2 regions of the Mesorhizobium sp. M7A.F.Ca.MR.148.00.0.0 genome follow, and region 2 is predicted to be linked to the other one. Evidence: predicted binding sites of a transcription regulator. Region 2 holds the regulator's gene; the other holds the start of a gene.
What was found. The regulator HrcA, encoded in region 2, represses chaperone genes, less so after heat shock. The targets are predictions, from matches to a motif close to GTTAGCACTCNCNNNNNGNGAGTGCTAAC.
Positions count from the first base shown of each region.

Region 1 (3,870 bases), on a different contig from region 2:
GTTGACGACCAGCGTCGCCAGAGCCTCGCCCTCGACGTCCTCGGAGATGATCAGCAGCGGCCTGCCGCTCTGCACCACCGCTTCAAGGATCGGCAGCATCGCCTGCAGATTGCCGAGCTTCTTCTCGTGGATGAGGATGTAGGGCTCTTCCAACTCGACGCGCATCTTGTCGGCATTGGTGACGAAATAGGGCGAGAGATAGCCGCGGTCGAACTGCATGCCTTCGACGACGTCGAGTTCGGTCTCGGCGGTCTTGGCTTCCTCGACGGTGATGACGCCGTCATTGCCGACCTTGTCCATCGCCTTGGCGATCATCTCGCCGACGCTGGCATCGCCATTGGCGGCGATGGTGCCGACCTGTGCGATCTCGGCCGACGACTTGACCTTCTTGGCGCGCGCCTGGATTTCCTTGACCACGGCGGAAACCGCCTGGTCGATGCCGCGCTTCAAATCCATGGGGTTCATGCCGGCGGCGACCAGCTTGGCGCCTTCGCGCAGGATCGAGGCGGCCAGCACCGTGGCGGTGGTGGTGCCGTCACCGGCGAGGTCGTTGGTCTTCGAGGCCACTTCGCGCACCATCTGGGCGCCCATGTTCTCGAACTTGTCGGCAAGCTCGATTTCCTTGGCAACGGTGACGCCGTCCTTGGTGATGCGCGGCGCGCCATAGGCCTTGTCGATGATGACGTTGCGGCCCTTGGGGCCGAGCGTGACCTTCACCGCATTGGTGAGGATCTCGACGCCGCGCAGCATGCGGTCGCGCGCGTCGGTGGAGAATTTGATTTCCTTGGCAGACATGATTTTTATCCAGTTCGTTCGGAGAAAATGAGGTCAGGCAGCTTTCTTGGCGGCCACGGTCTTGTCGGTTGCGGCCGTCTCGCTCTTGTCGATGACGCCCATGATGTCGGCTTCCTTCATGATCAGAAGGTCCTCGCCGTCGATCTTGACCTCGGTGCCCGACCATTTGCCGAACAGGATGAAGTCGCCGGCCCTGACGTCGAGCGGAACAAGCGTGCCGTTTTCGTCGCGTGCGCCAGGGCCGACGGCGATGACTTCGCCCTCCTGCGGCTTTTCCTTGGCAGTGTCGGGAATGATGATCCCGCCCTTGGATTTGATATCGCCTTCGGCGCGACGAATGACGACGCGGTCGTGGAGTGGCCGAAATTTCATGGGAACTTTCTTTCTGGGGCCGGCACAGGCGGCCACGCCCCTCCTCTATAGACGCGTTGGCACTCGATAGATAGGAGTGCCAAAAATTATTCGCGGGCCAAATTAAATATTCAAAAGTATTATTTCAGCTGGCCGTTTCGTGATATCCGCAGAATGTCAAATAATTCAAAAGATTGAATTTTGCCGATCGAGTGCCTATTTATCGGACAAGTTCACTTTCACGATTTCAGGCACAAGGGAGATTTCTTCGATGGCCGAAGGCAATCAGACGATCATGGAAAAAGCTGAAGCCCGCTTTGTCGACAAGCAGAAGAAGACAGCGGAGAAAAACAAGGCGACCGCCGAATATATGTCCGAGGCAAGAGCCAGGGAGATCAAGACGGCAAGGCTGAGGGAGCTTCGGCTGGCCAAGGAAGAGGCCGATCGTGTCGCCGAGGCCCTCAATCCTACGCCGAAGAAGAAGCGGGCGACCAAGAAAGCCACGGAGGCCAAGACATGAGCCTCACCTTCCCCAACCGCAGCCGCAGCTATGACGAAGCGGGCCAGCGCATTCGTTTCGTCGGCCATGACGGCATGTTCCAGATCTCATTTTCCGTCGCTGCCGACGCCATGGCCAAGATGCGGCCGGGCACTGCTGCCGATGAAGCCGGTTATCTCCAGACATTCGACACCGAGAGCAGCGCCATCCGCGAGGTGGCGTCGAAGGCCTACGACCGCACCCGCAAGAGCATGTATGTGCTGACGGCGGCCGATTTCGGCTGAAATGGCGGCGAGTTGGCGCTGACCGCGATCAGGTCTTGCGCTCGGCCCTTTCGCGGCGTTTGACGTCGCGGACATTCATCTGCACGACCATGTCCTCGGCCTCGCGCGGCCCCATCCCGACCATCACCTTTTGCCGGACAACCGCAGGCTGGCCGGTGAAGACATCGATGATGCTCCAACTCTGGGGAAGCTCCATGCGCACCGTGTAGCGGTTGGCCATGCCGGTCAGCCTTGCATCGTGAAAAACACGGCGCCCAGGATCAGCACCGTCCAGGCGACGACCGACAGTTTCAGCACCATGCCGCCATGCGCGGCCAGAAGCTTCCGCAGGTGCGGCACACCTGCCGGCGAGACCGGTGCCGCAGCCAAGGCGACAGGGGTCTTGAGGCCAAGTTTTCCAAAAACGGGCAGCAGCGACGGTTCACGCACGAAAGGCCTCGAATGTCAGGAAAAAGCGAAGCAACAACGCTCGCCTCCCTTCCATAGCACTCTTTTCGCGAGCGCCTGCATGCCAAATTCAAGACAGGACTGCTTTGACGGCCGGTCCGTACTGCCTTCGCAACACACAATCTATTCGCGGGAACTGACTGCGCTCGGGGCAGATTGGGACGCGAAATTTTGGAGGCCTCGCCTCGGGATCGAACCGAGGCTTCAGAGATTTGCCGTCTCCAGCGTAGCCGCTCCGCCACGAGGCCATGGCTGTCGAAGTAGCGGCCAAATATTTACCGAAAGGTTAATCCCGAGGGATTGTTCAGAATTTTCGGCATCGAGTTTCAGAGCGTTCGTCAGCCAACCTTGCCGGGCCTCGCTTCCGGCGCAGAGTTGCGATCCTTCACACCCCAAGCGGCAGCCCCGCCCCGTGTCGACCGAGGGCCTCCAGCACTGCGATTGACGTTTCTCCCCTACGCGCTTCCGAGGCTGCTTTTACCCCGCGTTGCATTTCGGAGGAGAGGAGCGGAGGCCAACCAACTTTTCCCCTTGAACAGCGATTCGATCTGGCTTAGCTTCATCTGAGAAAAGGTTTTCTCAAGCAATCGTCGTTGGGCTCGACCACCTGCCGGGCCTCATCCGGCTCGGTAAGAGAAAACCTTTTCCCAACCAAGGATCTCGGCGCAATGCCATCGGACGATCTGCCTGTTCCGGTCTTTTCCAAGCCAGTCACCTTGCGTGACGTGGCCGCCCAGGCCGGAGTCAGCGTCGCCACCGCATCCAAGGCACTCAATGGCCAGGGCCGGATGACAGCCGAGACGCGCGAACGCATTCGCGAGACCGCCCGGCGGCTTGGCTTCCGGCCCAACAGCCTGGCGCAGAGCCTGCTCAGGAGGCGCAGCTTCACCGTCGGCCTGCTCACCAACGATACCTATGGCCGCTTCTCGCTGCCGCTGATGTCGGGCATTTCGGACGCGCTGGTCGACAATGGCGTCTCGGTGTTCCTGTGCAATGTCGAGGAGGATCCGCGGCTGGGCCAGATGCATGTCGACGCCATGCTCGACAAGCGCGTTGACGGCATCATCGCCACCGGCAAGCGCATCGATCGCCATCTGCCCGTCGACCTCTCCAATCTGCGCGTCCCGGTGATCTATGCCTTCACGCAGCCAGATCCCGACGCCGTCGCCTTCGTCTCGGACGATGTTGGCGGCGCCCGGCTGGCCGTCGAGCATTTCTGCCGGCTGGGCCGCAAGCGCATCGCCCATGTCACCGGGCCGGCGAGCTTTGCCGTGGTGCACGCGCGCGTCCAGGCTTACCGCGACGTGCTCGTCGAAAACGGCCTGACGGTCAGCGAGCCGCTGCTCGGCTCCTGGTCGGAAGCCTGGGGTCACCAGGCGGTTGCGCAACTGTTCGACGGCAAAAGCGAAAGGCCGGACGCGGTCTTCTGCGGCAACGACCAGATCGCGCGCGGCGTCATCGATGCGCTGCGCGAACGCGGCCTCGACGTCCCCA
Region 1 is NZ_RZTB01000203.1:35-3,904, forward strand. Features, by position in the region: partial or broken gene groEL (chaperonin GroEL) at 1-795, opposite strand, end outside; gene EOB49_RS32635 (co-chaperone GroES) at 829-1,167, opposite strand; gene EOB49_RS32640 (hypothetical protein) at 1,418-1,666, shown strand; gene EOB49_RS32645 (DUF1488 domain-containing protein) at 1,663-1,929, shown strand; gene EOB49_RS32650 (hypothetical protein) at 1,958-2,149, opposite strand; gene EOB49_RS32655 (hypothetical protein) at 2,155-2,358, opposite strand; gene EOB49_RS32660 (LacI family DNA-binding transcriptional regulator) at 3,045-3,870, shown strand, end outside.
Region 1: EOB49_RS32635 (co-chaperone GroES) is a predicted target of HrcA. The motif match lies at 1,223-1,251, and genes of this name have one in related genera.

Region 2 (3,870 bases):
ATTGAATTCCCTGGGGTCGGATTCTATTGCACCAGATATCGGGGGCCTCGCCTTACGAAGCCCCTCATCCGGCCGCTTCGCGGCCACCTTCTCCCCGAGGGGAGAAGAGACGGGCACGGGCCCGCCTACCTCCTCTACCCGCCGGGGAGAGGTCGGATTGTCCCGAATTGCTCTTCGCAATTCGGTTGGCAATCCGGGTGAGGGGGCCTGCGCTACCCGAGCAGATCAGGAGCGACCGTCGCCATGGGTGACACGCCAGATGGTACCGTTGCCGTCCTCGCTGACGATCAGCGCGCCATCCATGGTCACCGCCACACCGACCGGCCGGCCCCAGACCTCGCCGTTGGAGACGACGAAGCCGGTGATGAAATCCTCATATTCGCCGGTCGGCTTGCCGTCCTTGAACAGCAATCGCACCACCTTGTAGCCGGTCCGGTTGCCGCGGTTCCATGAACCGTGCAGAGCGACGAAAGCATCGCCCTTGTATTCGGCCGGAAAGCTCTTCCCTTCGTAGAAGGCGATGTTGAGCGGAGCCGAATGCGCCTGCATCAGCACATCGGGAACGGTCGTTTTGCCGGCAAGATCGGGGCGCTCACCCTTGTGGCGCGGATCCTCATTGTCGCCGATATAGTACCAGGGCCAGCCATAGAAGGCGCCCTCCTTGACCACGGTTGCGTATTCGGGCGGCACATTGTCGCCAAGCGCATCGCGTTCGTTGACGACGCACCACAGCGCGCCGGTCGCCGGCTGCACGGTCATGCCCGAGCAGTTGCGCAGGCCGGTGGCAAGGATGCGGCCGTTCTTGCCATCGGGATCGAAGGCCAGCACGTCGGCGCGGCCATCTTCGGGTCCCCAGGCTGCACCCAGCGGCTGCGATTTCGCCCAGGCATCGAGTCCGCCTTTCGGCTCCTGGCCCATGTCCTCGGCGACATTCGATCCCGAGCCGACCGACAGATAAAGCGTCTTGCCGTCCGGCGAGAAGGCGATGTCGCGGGTCCAGTGATGATTGGCCGGGATGTTGTCGACGATGGTTTCCGGATCGCCGGAGGCCTTCAGGTCGCCATTGCGGTAGGCAAAGCGCACGATGCTGTCGCTGTTGGCGACATAGACCCATTGCGGGTCAGCATCCGGCGGATAGAAGGCAATGCCATAGGGCCGGTTGAGATTGCCGGCAAAGATGCCGTCCTGTGCCGGCCTCGCCCTGCCTTCGGCGAGGCGATAGATGCGGACCTGATTGGCTTTGCTGTCGGCGACGAACAGGTCGCCATTCGGCGCGACGCGCACGACACGTGGATTGTCGATGCCCGATGCAACCAGCTCGGCCGAGAATCCCGGCGGCAGTTGCAGCTTCGCATCTGCCGGCATGTCCGCAACGCCGGCGCTGTTCGAGGTCGACCGAGTGGCATCGGGCTTGGGCAGATCATCCGGTCTGATCAGGCGGCGTGTGCCCGGCTTGTCGGCTCGCCAGTCACCGAAGGCGTCCGCGCCTTTCAGCACCGGCTCGTCCGCCTGCTGGGCGAATGAAGCGGTCGAGAGAAACAGTGCGGCGGAAAGTGCGGGGCCGGCAAAACGCATCATTCGGTCCTCCAATGTTTGGCGTGAAAATAGGAACGACCGGTTTCGTCGATCGTTCCACGGCACACGATGAGGTGAAGGAAGCTCCCGGTTTCCCGTTTCAGGTCCCGGCGGCGTAGAAATCGTCATCGAGGCGTTTTTCCAACTCGACGAGATCGGCCGGCAGCGGCAGGCCCATGGCGCGCATTTCCTGCAGTTTTTCGCGCAACTGCTCCTGGATCTCGTGCTGGTCTTCCGGCTGGTTGACCATCTCCTCCAGCAGGAGGCTGATCCGGGCCTTGAATTCTTCGAGCGCCATCATCGTCTCCTTGCTTGGATCAGCTCAACGCAGCATGCGTGAAATCAGCTGCGCCGTATAGTCGACCATTGGGACGATGCGCGCGTAGTTCAGCCGGGTCGGGCCGATGACGCCGAGCGCGCCGACGACGCGGGCATCCTTGTCGCGATAAGGCGCCACCACCAGCGACGAGCCCGACAGCGAAAACAGCTTGTTTTCCGAGCCGATGAAGATGCGCACGCCCGAGCCTTCCTCGGCGAGGTCGAGCAACTGGATAAGCCCGTCCTGCGTCTCCATGTCCTCGAACAGATGGCGCAGCAGTTCGATGTCGGCCTGGGCGGTGACGTTTTCGAGCAGATTGGCGCGCCCGCGCACGATAAGCCGTGCCGGCAGGCCGCTATCGGCGCCGGCCCACACCGCCAGCCCCTTCTCGACCAGGTCCTGCGACAGCGTGTCGAGCGCGGCCCTGGTTTCTTCCTTGATGCGGGCGATCTCGATCCGCGCCTCGGCCAGCGTGCGGCCGCGTATATGGGCGTTGAGGAAATTCGAGGCCTCGTGCAGTTGCGAGACGGTGATGCCGGCGGGCAGCTCGACGACGCGGTTTTCGACGTCGCCATTCTGCGACACCAGCACCGCCAGCGCCTTGGTCGGTTCGAGCTGGATGAATTCGATGTGCTTCAGCGCCACCTCGTTCTTGGCGGCCAGCACCAGGCCGGCGCCGCGCGACATGCCCGACAGCATCTGGCTGGCCTCGGTCAGCATGTGTTCCAGCGTCGCGCCCGAGCCGGACGCCCGAACCTGTGCCTCGATGGCGCGGCGCTCCTCGTCGGAAAGATCGCCAAGCTCCATGAAGGCATCGACGAAGAAACGCAGGCCGGCCTGCGTCGGCAGCCGGCCGGCCGAAATGTGCGGCGCGTAGATCAGGCCGAGATGCTCGAGGTCGCTCATGACGTTGCGGATGGTGGCCGGGGACAGCGAAGACGGCAGGATGCGCGACAGGCTGCGCGAGCCCACGGGTTCGCCGTCCTTGAGATAGGAATCGACGATGCGCCGAAAGATGTCGCGCGAACGCATGTCGAGCGACTGGAGCGCGGGCGACTGCGAAGCGGGATCGACTGCCTTGGTCATACGGCCAAAAACCTCCGGCCCAAGGATACAGACTTACACTGCACCCGCGCAACCCGGTGTCTGTGTGAGATCACCGGGTGTCTTTGTGGGATCACCCGGTGTCTGTGTCAGATCGTCAGGCCATTTTCCTTTGCGCCACGCGTCCCATGCGGTTACAAGCCGGCCAAGATTCCGAAAAATGACAAGAAAGCAGCCTGAATGCGCCCTTCCAAACGCCAATTCGACGAAATGCGTGCCATCTCCTTCGAGCGCGGCGTCTCCAAGCATGCCGAAGGCTCATGCCTGGTGAAGTTCGGCGACACGCATGTCCTGTGCACGGCCAGCCTCGAGGAAAAAGTGCCGGGCTGGATGCGCAATTCCGGCAAGGGCTGGGTGACGGCGGAATACGGCATGCTGCCGCGCTCGACCGGCGAGCGCATGCGCCGCGAGGCTTCGGCCGGCAAGCAGGGCGGCCGCACGCTGGAAATCCAGCGGCTGATCGGCCGCTCCCTGCGCGCCGTGGTCGACCTGCAGGCGCTGGGCGAGCAGCAGATCACCGTCGACTGCGACGTCATCCAGGCCGATGGCGGCACCCGCACCGCCTCGATCACCGGCGGCTGGGTGGCGCTGTATGACTGCCTGCGCTGGATGGAAGCGCGCCAGATGGCCAGCGTCGCCAAGGTGCTGAAGGACCATGTCGCGGCGATCTCCTGCGGCATCCATGACGGCCAGCCGGTCATCGACCTCGATTACATCGAGGATTCCGCGGCCGGCACCGACGCCAATTTCGTCATGACCGGCAAGGGTGGCATCGTCGAGATCCAGGGCACCGCCGAGGGCGAGCCTTTCTCCGAGGAGCAGTTCGCGGACTTGATGGGCCTGGCCAAGAAAGGCATCCAGAGGTTGGTGAG
Region 2 is NZ_RZTB01000107.1:2,896-6,765, reverse strand. Features, by position in the region: gene EOB49_RS26940 (sorbosone dehydrogenase family protein) at 226-1,578, opposite strand; gene EOB49_RS26935 (hypothetical protein) at 1,676-1,873, opposite strand; gene hrcA (heat-inducible transcriptional repressor HrcA) at 1,898-2,980, opposite strand; gene rph (ribonuclease PH) at 3,179-3,870, shown strand, end outside.